2 regions of the Sphingopyxis sp. 10G20-10 genome follow, and region 1 is predicted to be linked to the other one. Evidence: predicted binding sites of a transcription regulator. Region 1 holds the regulator's gene; the other holds the start of a gene.
The links. The regulator LexA, encoded in region 1, represses DNA repair genes until DNA is damaged. The targets are predictions, from matches to a motif close to GTTCCNCNCTTGTTCT.
Positions count from the first base shown of each region.

Region 2: a site for LexA is predicted at 4,028-4,043, ahead of ACR3XE_RS05035 (Y-family DNA polymerase). Genes of this name have one in related genera too.

Region 1 covers NZ_CP195117.1:2,104,137-2,112,421, forward strand. Annotated here, with positions in the region: gene ACR3XE_RS10250 (SurA N-terminal domain-containing protein) at 1-179, shown strand, start outside; gene trpE (anthranilate synthase component I) at 206-1,729, shown strand; gene ACR3XE_RS10260 (anthranilate synthase component II) at 1,736-2,326, shown strand; gene trpD (anthranilate phosphoribosyltransferase) at 2,323-3,318, shown strand; gene trpC (indole-3-glycerol phosphate synthase TrpC) at 3,318-4,112, shown strand; gene moaC (cyclic pyranopterin monophosphate synthase MoaC) at 4,109-4,579, shown strand; gene ACR3XE_RS10280 (molybdopterin molybdotransferase MoeA) at 4,576-5,763, shown strand; gene lexA (transcriptional repressor LexA) at 5,869-6,549, shown strand; gene ACR3XE_RS10290 (ComEC/Rec2 family competence protein) at 6,503-8,251, opposite strand.
Region 2 covers NZ_CP195117.1:1,025,431-1,032,456, reverse strand. Annotated here, with positions in the region: gene trbB (P-type conjugative transfer ATPase TrbB) at 1-650, opposite strand, end outside; gene ACR3XE_RS05050 (CopG family transcriptional regulator) at 647-1,051, opposite strand; gene ACR3XE_RS05045 (conjugal transfer protein TraG) at 1,058-3,088, opposite strand; gene ACR3XE_RS05040 (SOS response-associated peptidase) at 3,334-3,951, opposite strand; gene ACR3XE_RS05035 (Y-family DNA polymerase) at 4,073-5,317, shown strand; gene ACR3XE_RS05030 (hypothetical protein) at 5,314-5,565, shown strand; gene ACR3XE_RS05025 (hypothetical protein) at 6,037-6,546, shown strand.

The DNA of each region.
Region 1 (8,285 bases):
AAAAGGTCGATCCCGCACGCATTGCCGCCGTGGCAACGCCCCTCGCCTCTGCAATTGGAAATGAAATGGCCGAACAGTTGCTGGCCGAGGCCAAACGGCGCGCCGACGTGCAAATCAACAAGGATCTGGTCGAGCAGTTGCGCCGCGAACTCACCGGTACTGCGCCGGTTTCTGGCTAAGTCCTAGTGCAAGGATTCATGGCCTGATGACGCTTGAGGGCAAGGCCGCCGCGCTGAATGCGTTGTCGCAAGGGCGCGGGGCGGTCGTCTGGCAGCGTCTGATTGCGGATACCGAGACCCCGGTTTCGGCAGCGCTCAAACTCATCGAGCCGGGGCGCGGTGATTGGGTGCTTGAATCAGTCGAAAGCGGCGAAACGCGCGGACGTTACAGCCTGATTGGGCTCGATCCCGATTTGATGTTCGAAGTGCGCGGCGATCAGGCGCGCATCAACCGCAACTGGCGGCATGACCGCGACCCATTTGCCGATGTGCCTGGGCCAGCGTTGCAGGCGTTGCGCGATCTGGTGGCCGAATGCCGCTTTGACGTTCCTGAGGCGCTGCCCAAGGCGATGGCCACATTGGTCGGCTTTTTCGCCTATGAAACCATCGGTCTGGTCGAACGAATCCCGCGCGCATCTGGCGCAGGTTTGGGGCTGCCCGACATGGTGTTTGTTCGCCCGACGACCTTGCTCGTGTTCGACCGGTTGGCGGACGAATTATTCCTTATCGCTCCCATTTGGCCTGACGAAACAGCGCCGATTGACCAGATGCTCGATACCGCACAGGCGCGACTGGAGGATATTGCGGCGCAGCTCGCCAACAAACCGGCACGCGCGCCGCGCAGCGATTCTGCAGCGCTGCCCGATGCTGACTCCATCGTCGCGACACCGCAGACCAGCGAGGCCGACTATGCCGCTATGGTGGCGACGGCGAAGGATTATATTGCTGCGGGCGATATATTTCAGGTCGTGCTGTCACAGCGTTTCTCGACGCCCTTCACCCAATCACCCTTTGACCTGTATCGCGCGCTCCGCCGTATCAATCCGTCGCCTTTCCTCTATTTCCTCGACCTTCCGGGCTTTGCACTCATCGGATCGTCGCCAGAGATTTTGGTGCGGGTGCGCGATGGCGAGATTACGATCCGCCCCATCGCCGGAACGCGGCCTCGCGGAAGCACCAGCGCCGAAGATGCCCAAAACCGCGAATCGCTGCTCGCCGATCCCAAGGAACGCTCCGAACATCTGATGCTGCTCGATCTGGGGCGCAACGATGTCGGGCGCGCGGCGGTGGGCGGCAGCGTGACCGTCACCGACAGCTATACGGTCGAATTCTACAGCCATGTCATGCACATCGTGTCGAACGTCATCGGCCGCATTGCCCCCGACAAAGACGCCATCGACGCATTATTCGCGGGCTTTCCGGCAGGCACCGTCAGTGGAGCGCCCAAGGTGCGCGCCTGCCAGATTATCGCCGAACTCGAAAAGGACGCGCGCGGGCCTTATGCAGGCGGCGTCGGCTATTTCGCCCCCGACGGCAATATGGACAGCTGCATCGTCCTACGCACCGCCATCGTCAAAGACGGCGAAATGCATGTGCAAGCTGGCGCGGGAATTGTCGCTGACAGCACCGCCGAATATGAGCAGCGCGAGTGCGAGGCCAAGGCGGGGGCGCTGTTCGCCGCCGCGCGCGAGGCGATCCGGGTTGCCGGAACGCCGGGATATGGGCAGTAAGTCAGCATGATCCTCGTCATCGACAATTATGACAGCTTTACCTTCAATCTCGTTCATTATCTGATCGAGTTGGGGGCCGAAGTGCGCGTCGAGCGCAATGATGCGCTGACGGCGGCAGAGGCGATGGCGAGCGGGGCCGATGCGTTTCTGATCTCTCCAGGGCCGTGCACCCCCAATGAAGCAGGCATGAGCCTCGATCTGGTCGCAGCCTGCGCCGAAGCGTCCAAGCCGCTGCTCGGCGTATGTCTGGGACATCAGGCGATGGGGCAGCATTTCGGCGGCACGGTGCAGCGCGGGCATTTGATGCACGGCAAAACCTCGCCCGTTTGCCACGACGGCAGCGGATTATTCGCCGATTTGCCCTCCCCTTTTACCGCGACGCGCTATCACAGTCTCGAAGTCGTCGATGTACCCGAGACACTGGTGATCAACGCCACCAGCGACGATGGAGCGGTCATGGGATTCCGACACGCCGAACTGCCGCTCCACGGTGTGCAGTTCCACCCCGAAAGCATCGCCACCGAACATGGCCACGCGATGCTGGCAAACTTCCTGAAGATTGCCGGACAGACGGTGCGCGGACGGGCGGCGGCATGAGCCACTTTGGCCCCCTCCCCGATCCGGGCCAGCTGCTCGACCATGACGAGGCCGCAAAGGCTTTTGCCGATATCCTAGATGGCGTGGCTAGCGACGAAGCCGTCGCCGCATTTCTGGTCGCGTTGTCCGATCGCGGCGAAACAATGATAGAAATCTCCGCCGCCGCCGCAGCCATGCGCGAACGGCTCATCCCGATCAAAGCGCCTGCAGGTGCCATCGATGTGTGCGGCACCGGCGGTGACGGCCATCATACGCTCAACGTCTCAACCGCCGTCGCGATTGTCGTCGCCGCGTGCGAAGTGCCGGTCGCCAAACATGGCAATCGCGCCGCATCTTCAAAAGCAGGTGCCGCCGACACGCTCGAAGCACTGGGCCTCGACATGGAGCGTGCGGGACACATGGCAGAGGCAACGCTGGCCGACCTTGGCATTTGCTTTTTGTTCGCCGCCAATCACCACCCCGCCATGGCGCGCATCCAGCCGATCCGCCAAAAACTGGGTCGACGGACGATTTTCAACCTGATGGGGCCGCTCGCCAATCCGGCGCGGGTCAAGCGCCAGCTGATCGGAATTGCACGCCCAGACTATGTGCCGGTCTATGCCGAAGCCTTACACCATCTGGGGACAGAGCATTCGCGCGTCGTATCGGGCGATGAAGGACTCGACGAACTCTCGCTTGCGGGCGGCAACGAAGTCGCGGTCATCACGCCCGACGGTGTGCAGATGCAGCGTAGCGTGGCCGCGGATGCGGGCCTGCCCTCCTATCCCATCGACGCCATTCGCGGCGGTGACGTCAACTGGAACGCACAGGCGCTACGCGCTCTGTTGATGGGTGAGCCCGGGGCCTATCGCGATGCGGTGCTGTATAATGCCGCCGAAGCGCTGGTCATCGCCGGCGTCGCCCCGACCTTGCGCGACGGTGCCGAGGAAGCCGCAGAGGTGATAGACAAGGGGCTCGCCAAGGCGCTGCTCGATTGCTGGATCGCGTATTAATGAACAAGCTGACTGAAATTTTGGCTACAAAGGCCGAGGAAGTCAGGCAACGCAAAGCTGCGCGCTCAATGAGCGAACTCGACCGGATTGCGGCGTCGCCAGTGCGCGGCTTTGCGGCCTCGCTTTGGGCGCGGATCCAAGCAGGCGGCTTTGGCTTGATCGCAGAAATAAAGAAAGCTTCGCCATCCAAAGGACTAATCCGAAAAGATTTTAACCCCGATGACCATGCCCGCGCTTATGCCGATGGCGGGGCGGCCTGTCTGTCGGTACTTACCGACTCCCCCTATTTTCAGGGGCATGAGGATTATCTGGTGGAGGCGCGCGCGGCTTGCGATTTGCCTGTCTTGCGCAAGGATTTCATGGTCGATCCGTGGCAAGTGGCTGAAAGTCGGTCGATCGGTGCCGACGCCATCCTGATCATTGTCGCCGCGCTCGACAATGACGTCATGGCCGAGATTGAAGCAGCGGCCACCGAACGCGGAGTGGATGTGCTGGTCGAAGTCCATGACGAGGCCGAACTGGACCGCGCGCTGACCCACCTCAAATCGCGGCTGATTGGCGTCAACAACCGTGATTTGCGGACTTTTGAGACCAACCTTGGCGTCACAGAGCGTCTGGCGACACGCGTCCCGCCCGGAACCTTGCTGGTCGGAGAAAGCGGCATTTCCATCCATGCCGACTGCCAGCGCCTAGCAAAACATGGGGTTAACGCCTTTCTGGTGGGCGAAAGCCTGATGCGGCAGGATGATGTTTGCACCGCCACCCGCCAGTTACTGACGGGCGAAGCCGTGTGACGCGCCCGACGCATCTCGACGAGAGCGGCGCCGCGCATATGGTCGATGTTGGCGCCAAGGCCACGACAGTCCGCCGCGCCGTCGCGGGTGGACACATCGGCATGACGTCAGATGCACTAAAGGCCATTCGCAATGGAAATGCGCCCAAAGGTGACGTCATCTCGACCGCGCGTATCGCGGGGATTATGGCCGCAAAGCGCACAGCCGACCTGATCCCGCTTTGCCATCCGCTGGCGCTCACCAGCGTGACGGTCGATTTTACATGGGAAGAGGACGGCGTTGCGGTGCGCGCGACGGCGGCAACAACCGGACCGACCGGGGTCGAGATGGAGGCACTGACCGCCGTGTCGGTGACGCTGCTCACCCTCTATGACATGGCAAAGGCGCTCGACCGGGCGATGGTCATTGGTGACATTTGCCTGCTCGAAAAGAGCGGTGGCCGGTCGGGCGACTGGTCAGCACCATGAGCGCGCAGCTTCCGGTTGAGGAAGCTCAGGCGCGATTTCTGGCGCTAAAACCTCCGCTCGCTTCAGAAAATATCCCGCTATTCGAATCTGTTGGGCGCTTTCTTTCAGAAACAATCATAGCCCAGCGCGATCAGCCCACCGCGCCGATGTCGGCGATGGATGGCTTTGCGATCCGCTTTGCCGACCTACCCGGCCCGTGGGCTTTGGCAGGCGAAGTCGCCGCTGGCGCAGTTCCGTCACAAACACTGGCCAGCGGCGAAGCGATCCGCATCTTTACCGGCGCCATGCTGCCCGATGGCGCAGACACGGTCATGGTGCAAGAAGACACGGAAATACGCGGCGGCAGCATATTTTTGACCGGTGACGGTCCGGCAGAGCGCGGCCGCCATATTCGCGCGCGCGGCGGCGACTTTGCCGCTGGTGACAGGCTGCTTGAGCGCGGGACGCGGTTGACTGCGGGCGCTCTTGCCGCTGCGGCGATGAACGGCACCGGCCAAGTTGCGGTCGGCACACGCCCACGCGTGGCGATAGTCACCACCGGCGACGAACTGGTGCCGCCCGGCCACCCCCTCGCCTCCGGCCAGATTCCCGACAGCAATGGAGTCATGCTCGCCGCAATGCTCACCGCCGAGCCCGCGCTAATCACCCCGCCCTGTCATGTTCGTGATGATCGACAGGCTTTATCCAGTCTTTTAGATGAGTTAGCGCGACGTCACGACGTCATCGTTACCGTCGGTGGGGCATCGGTCGGCGTGCATGACCATGTGCGGGGCGCGATTACAGACGCGGGCGGCGCGATCGATTTCTGGAAGATCGCGATGCGCCCCGGCAAGCCGCTTCTCGCCGCGACGTTGAGCGATGCGGTCGTGCTGGGGCTACCCGGCAATCCATCATCGGCCTTCGTCACCGCGACACTGTTTCTGTTGCCATTGGTACGGCATCTAGCGGGGGCCGGTGATCCGCTCCCGCAAATCTACCAAGCGCCGCTGGCCACGCCGCTGGACGCTGGAGGCAGCCGTCGCGATTATCTGCGCGCTGTGGTGGCAAATGGAACAGTGTCGTTGCTGGCCAGCCAGGACAGCGGACAAACCCGTCCCTTGGCGGTGGCCAACGCGCTGGTGGTGCGGGAGATTGGCGCCGCCGCCACAGAGGCCGGAATGCCTGTCCCCTATATCGCGCTCTAACGCGCATTTGACGCAAGGGGATATACACCGCACGCTTGACAACCCCCTCTCTGTTCCACTATCGTTCCCCTTATGTCCGGCTTAGACCCCATTGGAGAATGATCGATGTTGACCGCCAAGCAGCATGAACTGCTCCACTTCATCCAGCAGCGTCTCGACGCTAGCGGGATTTCGCCTTCGTTCGAAGAAATGAAGGAGGCCTTGGGGCTGAAGTCAAAATCAGGGATTCACCGCTTGATCAGTGCGCTTGAAGAACGCGGATTTCTGCGCCGCTTGCCCAATCGCGCGCGCGCTTTGGAAGTCGTAAAATTGCCCGAAGGCGGCAAGGCGGCGCAAGGTTCGTCCGACAATGTTGTTCCACTGCGCAAGTCACCACCTGCGATGCAGCCGATTGCGGCCAATGATATTATCGAGGTGCCGCTGCACGGCAAAATCGCCGCCGGTGTGCCGATCGAGGCGTTTGAGGATCATAACAATCTGTCGGTTCCCGCCGCGCTGCTCGGCTCGGGCGAACATTATGCGTTGGAAGTATCGGGCGATTCGATGGTCGAAGCGGGAATTTTGGATGGCGACTATGCACTGATCCAGAAAGCCGACACGGCACGCGAGGGCGAAATTGTTGTCGCCTTGGTCGACGGGCAGGATGCCACGCTCAAATATTTCCGCCGCGAAGGCGCGATGGTCCGACTCGATCCCGCCAATGGCGCCTATGAACCGCAGCGCTACGCCGCGGACCGCGTCATGGTGCAAGGGCGCTTGTCGGGACTGCTTCGTCGTTACCACTAAGCGTGACGGGGCGACGCCAAGGATGCTCGTCTCCCGCGCGCAGCGCTGTCACGACGCGCGGGCCATCTAGGTAAAGTGCCAAACCGCCCGTTTGCGGCAGGCTGTCGCGATCAATCGTCAGCCAACGGGCGTGACATTCGTCGTGCAACCAGCGATCACTGACCACCACATCGGCGGCAGCGCAGGCCGCGGCCATATCTGTCCCCTCTATCTTTGCCGTGCCGCGTGAGGCCATGATGGTCAGGCTTTGCGATCCCCGGCCCTGTTGCCAGCGACAGAAATCGCGGTTGCATTCGGCTTTTGCCTGACCGGAAGCGGACAGGGCGACCAGTTTGCCATCGACGCCTGCTGCTTCGCCCAGACTGCCGCGAACATAGTCGCCCGCACGGTCGCGCAATAAGGCATAGCGGCCATCGTCCAGCTTTGCGGCAATATGGCGGCCGTCGTTGGTAATCAGCACATCAGGACGTGGCTGTGCGGTCAGGACCAGCGCACCCACCAGCATCGGCGCCAGCCCCGCCCAACGCCAGCGCGTGCGCCACAACAGCAACCAAAGCCCGCCGAGCACCGACAGTGCAAAACCATAGGCCGGAAACACCGGCAATGTCGCGACCGCGCCGGGCGCATCCGCCACCGCATGGGCGAGCACGAGCAAGCCGTTGAGCGCCTCCCCAGCCACCCACCAAAAGGGCGCGCCGATCCCGACGCTGTCGAACAATAACGCCAGCGCCTCCATCGGCATAATCACAAAGGTGGTGAGCGGGATCGCGATCACATTGGCAAGCGCGCCATAGAGGCCGGCCTTGTGAAAATGGAACAAGGCAATCGGCGCCAGAGTCAGCTCAATAACAAGGCCGGTAATCAACAGTCCGGCGATGGCGCGGCCCAAGCGCCACAGCCGAGGTTCTTCGCGGCGCGCAAGAAAAACGCGCATCGGCGGGCTTTCGTGCAGCGCAATAATCGCGGCGACGGCGGCAAAGCTCAATTGAAAACTGGGTCCGGCCAGCGATTCGGGACGCCACACCATAACGATTAACGCCCCCGCCGCGACCAGCCGCAACGTCAAGGCTTCACGCCCCATCATAAAGGCGGCAAGAACCAGCATGGCGGCGATGCACGATCGCAAGGTGGGCACCGCCATGCCTGTCAGCCATGTATAGCCAAGCCCTGCAATCGCGGCCCCGGCAGCGGCATAGAGAATGATCGAACCACGCAGAGCGAGCCGCTGGTTCAGCGCGAGCAAGCGCAACAAGAAAAACATCACAAAGCCGACCACCGCGGTAACATGAAGTCCGCTGATCGCCAGCAAATGTGCCAATCCGCTGCGCCGCATGGCGTTGGCATCATCATCGCTGATCGCGCCGCGATCCCCACTGACCAAAGCAGCGGCGATCCCGCCCGCCGACCCCGCAATTTGCGACTGGACATGCTGGCTGAGCCGAAGCCGCAACGGCGCAACCTCCTTGTCCGCTCCTTTGGCGCGGGTCGGACTGCCGAGAACGGTTCCGACCGCGCCAATCCCGTCGAACCAGGCCCGCTGCGCAAAATCATATCCACCGGGCAGGCTTGGCCCCGGCGGCGGCATCAACCGCGCCCGCACGCCTATCGCTTCGCCCGCCACCAAAGCGTCATGGCCATTAGTCCGCATGGTCAGCCGGACGCGCGGCGGGAGGTCTGGACGATTGTTCGGGCGCACGATCAACCGTTGCTGTCCACGCGCTGGCAGCGGCTCGACG
Region 2 (7,026 bases), 1.1 Mb from region 1:
CGCAGCGTCGAACGGACAAGATCGGACATGGCGACAACGCCGGGCCGGGTGCGCAGCGCGACCACATCGCGCGCTGCACATTGGAGCTCGCGTATGTCCTCGATCAGGATGACCCGCTCGTCGAGGGTGCCCATCTCGTCGAGCAGCGCATTGGCGAGCGTGGTCTTGCCCGAGCTCGTCCCGCCGACGACGAGAATATTCTGGCGCTCGACGACGCCAAGCGACAAAATCCGCGCAGCGTCGGCGCACATAATGCCGCCCTCGACATAATCGAGCAGCGTGTAGATGCGCGCGGCGGGTTTGCGGATCGAGAAGCAGGGCGCGAGACTGACCGGCGGTAATATGCCTTCGAAGCGTTCGCCTGCCCCCTGTCCATGCGGCGGCAGTTCTGCCGACACAATCGGCGATGTGGCATGGACTTCGGTGCGGGCATGGCTCGCGACCAGCCGGATGATGCGTTCGACCTGCGCCGGATCGTAGCGCGTTCCGCTATCGATACGGCCCTCACCGAGGCGGTCGAACCGCAATATACCATCAGGATTGACCATGATCTCCTGGGTCAGGGGATCAGCGAGCGCTGCAACGATGGTCGGCCCCATCGCCGTGCACAACATCGCGCGCCGCCGTTCTGCAGATAAAACGCCGGTCATAGGGCGACCTCCGATTGATCGTCAGTGTCGATCGAGCGCTTGCCGCCCGCAATCTGGCGGCCTACCTGGGTCACGAACGCCTCGAAGCGCTCGCGACCGACCGCGCGCGCCGCGCTATCGGCCTCGGGCAACGGCGCCGTCACCATGAGCTGGTAGCGTATGAACAGCGACAGACTCTCGAGCAGCACGTCGATATCGCGCCGCGCCCGGCCAATCTCGCGGCTGATACGATCGAGCCGGCCTTTCACCAGATCATCGATCTCCTTGGTCCCGCGCCGGGCGAGCCAGGCGGTAAGTGCATCGTTGACGATGCCGCTTTTGGTCGCACCGGGCTTGGCAGCGAGCGCATCGAGCGCTTGGGACAACTCGCCGTCGATATAAAGATTCTGCCGCAACTTCATGGCCTGTCACAGCCCCGGCAGCGGGTCGTGCCCGCTGCTCTCGTTGATGCCATAGCCGCGCGCGATCGAGCTCAAGCCCCGCGCCTGATCCATTGCCTTTTTGTCCGTGGCCGGATCCTGTTCGTCCTGATCAGGAGCGAACATATCAAATTGCTTGGGCGCCTCGGGCTTCGGCGCACGCTCAGCGGCGAGCCCCGGATGGCGTTGCTGCTGCAGGCCGCCGCCCTCCCCCGACGCCTCCGTGGCTTCCTCCGACGGCTCCAGTCGCGCATCCTGTTTGCAGGCAAAGCTGCCCCAGTCGTTGGACCGCGCTACGGGCCGGTCGGCATAGCGGGATTTTGACAGGGCCGGTGGCGGCGCGAGGCGGTTTATGAAGTTCGCGTCTTCAAAATAGCGCAGCTTCTTCGCGCGGATCGGGGCCAGACCCGATACCAGAACCAGCTCGTCCGTTTCGGGAAGCTGCATCACCTCGCCCTGTGTCAGGAGGGCGCGCGCGGTTTCCTGGCGGCTGACCATGACATGCGCGAGCCAGGGCGCAAGCCGGTGCCCGGCATAGTTGCGCATCGCGCGCTGCTCGGTCGCAGTGCCAAGCGCGTCGGAAATCCGTTTCGCGGTCCGTTCGTCATTGGTCGCAAAGGCGATGCGGACATGGCAATTGTCGAGGATCGAATGATGCTCGCCATAAGCCCGCTCGATCTGGTTCAACGACTGGGCGATCAGGAAAGCGCGAATGCCGTATCCGGCCATGAAGGCGAGCGCGGTTTCGAAGAAATCGAGCCGCCCGAGCGCGGGAAACTCGTCGAGCATCATCAAGAGTTGATGCTTGCGCTCCCCCGTCGGTCCGCCCTCGAGCCGCTCGGTGAGGCGGCGGCCAATCTGGTTGAGGATGAGGCGGACGAGCGGTTTGGTTCGTGAAATGTCCGACGGCGGGATGACGAGGTAAAGCGAGACGGGGTGATCGCATTCGACAAGGTCGGCGATGCGCCAGTCGCAGCCTGATGTAATTGCGGCGACGGTGGGGTCGCGATAGAGCCCCAGAAACGACATTGCGGTCGAAAGTACGCCCGAGCGCTCATTCTCCGACTTGTTGAGCACTTCGCGCGCTGCAGACGCGACAACCGGATGGACTTTCGGCGCCTTTTTGGTCCCGAGATGATTGGTGGTCATCATCCGCCGCAAAGTCGCGGTGAAGGGCCGCTGCGGATCGGAGAGGAAGGTCGCCACGCGCGCGAGCGTCTTCTCCTCCTCGGCATAGAGAATGTGGAGGATCGCGCCGACCAGCAGTGAATAGGAGGTCTTCTCCCAATGGTTGCGGCGTTCGAGTGCCCCTTCGGGATCGACTAATATGTCGGCGATATTCTGGACGTCGCGCACTTCATATTCGCCGCGGCGCACTTCGAGCAGCGGATTATATTTGGCTGATCGTGGGTCGGTCGGGTTGAACAAAAGCGCATGGCTGAAGCGCGAGCGCCAGCCAGCGGTGAGCTTCCAATTCTCGCCCTTGATGTCATGGATGACCGCCGAACCGGTCCAGCTCAGCAGGGTGGGAATGACAAGACCAATGCCTTTGCCCGAGCGGGTCGGGGCAAAGGCCATGACATGCTCGGGGCCATTGTGGCGCAAATAGCGGTTGTTAAGACGACCCAGGAATACACCGGCTTCGCCAAACATCCCGGCGCGCATGATTTCGCGAGATTCGGCCCAGCGCGCCGATCCATAAGTGGTGACATGGCGCTGCTGCCGCGCGCGCCATAAGGATCCGACAATGGCGGCACCGCAGCCGATAAAGCCGCTCGCGCCTGCGAGTATCCCCGCTCTGTCAAAAACCTGCGGAGCGTAGGCGTTATAATGATACCACCATGGGAATAGGGCCCAGGGTCGATAGACCGGCATGTCGAACAGGTTGAACCAGGGCGACCCAAGCTGCGGCTGGTAACCGAGCATCGCTGCGCACCATTGGGTCGCGCCCCACACCCCCGCGATGACAAGTCCGAACACGATAATGATCTGACCGATAAGCAATTTGGTCGGGGTCATGGGCAAAGCTCCGCCCGAGGGGCAGACGGCCGCTCGGGTTCATGCCCACAAGGATCGGTTCAATTGCTCGCTGTGAAAACTACGGTCTCGACGCGCCACGGCGCGCCATTAAGCGCCAAACCACAGCCTATGCGCGAGTCTCACCCGTTCTGAAGCCTTGCGACCATCCGGAGGTCCTTGCCGATTTCGCGATTCGCCGCCGACAGGTCATTGCGCTTTCACCAGGGTCTCACACTGAATCTGCTCTAAACTCGCCGCCACGCCTCGCTGGTGCGTTCGACAGCCAATCTATCGGCGGGATATTGGGTGACGAGCGCAAAGGCTTCATCGGCGGGCGCATTGAGCCATATGTCATGATCGTCGGTGTGCAAAATGACCGGCATGCGGTCGTGAATGTCGCATAGCTCTTGGGTCGCATCGACCATGACGCCGGTATAGCAGTCGCCCCAAACGTCGGTCGGTCGCCATAGACCTGCCCATGCTGCTATTTCCTGATCGGCAGTGCTGATCCATGTGCGCGTCATCTTGCCCTTTGGCCCTTCGGCTTCGGCAAAAGCGGAAAAGGGGATGAGGCAACGCTGGGCGGGGGTTTCGAACCAATGCCGCCACATGCCGCTTCGCAGCTTGTCGTCGCGGGCATTGTTGACGGGTTTGGGCTTGCTGTCCGGCTTCATCGATTTGAGGCGGAGCGGGAAGCCCCAAGTCATTTGCTGCAAGATGCGTTTTCCGTCAGCTTCGCGCACGACCAAGCCGGGATAATGGGGGTAGGTTTCGCCGGGGGCGTTGATGCCGGTTGGCGCACTTGCCCGAAAATGATCAGCGACTTCCTGCGCGCTATTCTTGTTGGCGTATAGATTGCACATGCCGCGATGATGACGCGCTTGGCTCGTCTGTCAACGCGTCTGCCGCCATTCGCTTGTCGCATGACGCTTGACCAATGTTCCTCTTATGTTCCACTTAGAGGCTCCCCTTGCGAATCGAGCCATGCGACAGCCAGCCACCATTGAGCATCTCTATTTGGACTTTGACGGCTTCTTTGCGTCGGTCGAACAACTGCGCGATCCGTCATTGCGCGGGCGGCCTGTTGGCGTCGTGCCTTATGTGGGCGGGCGAAGCTGCATCATTGCCTGTTCGCGCGAAGCCAAAGCACGCGGCGTAAAGAATATCATGATGGTCGATGAAGCGCAGCGGATATGCCGCGACATCGTGCTGGTGCCGCAAAAGCCCGACCTATACCGACGCGCGCACAATGCGCTGGTGTCCGAAATCAACGCCGTTGTTCCGGTCGATCAGGTGAAGTCGATCGATGAGCTGTCCTGCCGACTGGACGAGGATCAACGCGCCGACCCCGCAGCACTGGGAACGGCGATCAAGCGCGCGATCCGCTATAACATTGGTGCTGCCGTGACCTGCTCCATCGGATTTGCGGCAAACCGCCACCTCGCCAAGATAGCGGGGGGCACGCAAAAGCCCGACGGACTGACCATATGGCGGCCGGGCGATATGCCGGGGCCGCTGCTGCGCGTTCCGCTGGAGGATATACCGGGCATTGGTCGCAGGATGGAAAAGCGGCTGATACGTGCGGGGATAACCGACACGGCGGCCTTTCTGGCGATGCAGCCCAAACATGCCCGCGCGCTATGGCGCAATGTGACCGGCGAGCGGCTTTGGTATGCGCTGCACGGCTATGACATAGAGGCTCCGCCAACCGAGCGCGGAATGTTCGGTCATGCCCGCGTGTTGCCGCCCGATGCCCGCTCGCTAACCGATGCCCGCACCATATCGCGGCTGTTGCTGGTCAAAGCGGCAAGGCGGGTTCGGCGTGCGGGCTATTATTGCGCCTCGCTGTCGCTTTGGATGCAGGGCTATGAGAAAAGCTGGTTCGACGCGATCACGCTGCCTCAGGTCAATGACGATCAGGCGGTGCTTCGCGCGCTGGCAACGCTATGGGACCGTCTGACCCCCAAGCCTGACCGCAATATCAAAATCATGCGGATCGGCGTCACGCTGGGCGATCTGACCCCGGCAAACCAGCGCCAGCTAGATTTCCTGCTCGATGACGACAGCGAGCGGCAACGATGGGAGCGGCTGGGCATGGCACTCGACCGGCTCAATATCAAATATGGCAAGACTGTTGCCAGCGTCGGCTTTTGGCAGCCACCACCGGGCGGCAATGTCGGGGGCAAAATATCGTTCACCCGAATCCCCAGCGGGGAGGATTTCTGGTGAACTGGCGCACCAATATCCAGGTGCTCGATCTGGACCCCGGCGACCGTATCGAGCTGACATGCCGCAAGTGCGGAAATATGCGCTGGCTGACAGCCGAGGAATTGCTGGCACGCAAAGCGGCGTATCGTTTGACGCTTGGCGAAGTCGAGCGCCGCGCACGGTGTCGGCAAAGAGGGTGCAAGGGGACAATGCGCATGGCGATGCCTGCCGATCACGACACGGCGGGTTTTGTCGGGGGTATCGCTTAGCGGCTTAGTGTCGCGCCCGATAGGCTGCGACTTCCGCAGAGCTGATATCGTCAGGATAGCATTTGGGGGATGCGCCCCCTGGCCTGCTCCATGCACTGCGGCCGCCGCACTTCGAACCATTGCTGGTTCTATTATATGGGCAAGGGCAATTGCCCGAGTAGCGCTGAATCGATTCCTTGATGATCTCGCGCTTGATCTCGGCGTCCGACTCTCTGGCAACACTGGGTTGCGCTATTGCGGCGCCTGATAGGACTGCCACAATCAATATTGTCTGTTTTATCATCCCCGCCTCAATGGGCGACCTATAGCGGAAAATAATGAAATATTCGACTCCTGCACCCCCAGAACAATGGCCCAATGCAGTATAGCCAATTGTACATCATCTGATTGCACATCGCCGTTGACAGAATATCATAGCTAACGCTTAACAGAGCGGCAGAGGATCATAGTCATGATTCGGGGGAGATTTTCATGAGAACAGCCGTCTTTATTGGCGCAGTAGCAGCCTTGGCTGCAATGCCCGCATCCGCTCTTTCAGCACAAGAAGTCGACGCCGCGCAAACGGCTCCCAAAACAATCACACTCCCGGTAAATTCGCTCGTTGAAGTGACGCCTTCTGTCGAAATCTCCTCGAAGAAGATGAAAGAGGGCACCACGCGCGACTTTCTTGTGGTCAATGATGTGTCGTATGAGGGCATTGTTATCATCCCTCGTGGTTCGCCAGTCACCGCACAGGTAACATGGAGAACGGGCAAGGGCATCGTTGGTAAATCCGCCAAGTTCGAGCTGTCATTTGATCGGGTCAGGGTAAACCAAGTCGACTATCGTCTTCGCGGAATGCACCGGCAGGAAGGGCGCGGCAATACAGCTGGTGCGCTGCTGGGTGCCGCGATCATCACCGGAAAGTCCGCCACAATGGTTCCCGGTCAAATCGTCAATGTCTTCACGGCTGAGCCCATCATGGTGACAAAATTTCGTTGATCGCCATTCTGCTGGCAACGGTTGTCCCTGCGGGAGAAACATTTGTCTGCACCCCTGTTAGGGTGTGGGACGGTGATGGCCCGATTTGGTGTGCGGAAGGTCCGCGCATAAGATTGTCGGGCATTGCCGCGCGCGAACTGGACGGTTCATGCAGGGACGGCCACCCTTGCCCCGGAGCAGACCCTATTGAGGCTCGCGATCACCTCGCACAGCTTGTCGGAAACATTATTGGCACGTCGCGTGAGGGGCATCTTCTTGTGAAGGGGCCAGCGATGCGCTGTCAGTCGGAAGGCAGCGGCAAGGGAAGCCGGACAGCTGCATGGTGTGTGTCACCTCGCTCCGGCGACCTGTCGTGCGCGATGGTGCGTGATGGATATGCGGCACGATGGGATAGTTACTGGAAGGGCCACCAATGCGGCTAACATCAATCCATAAGGACTGGCTTTGGGGCTTGACTGCGATTGCCTTCCTACTCTGGGT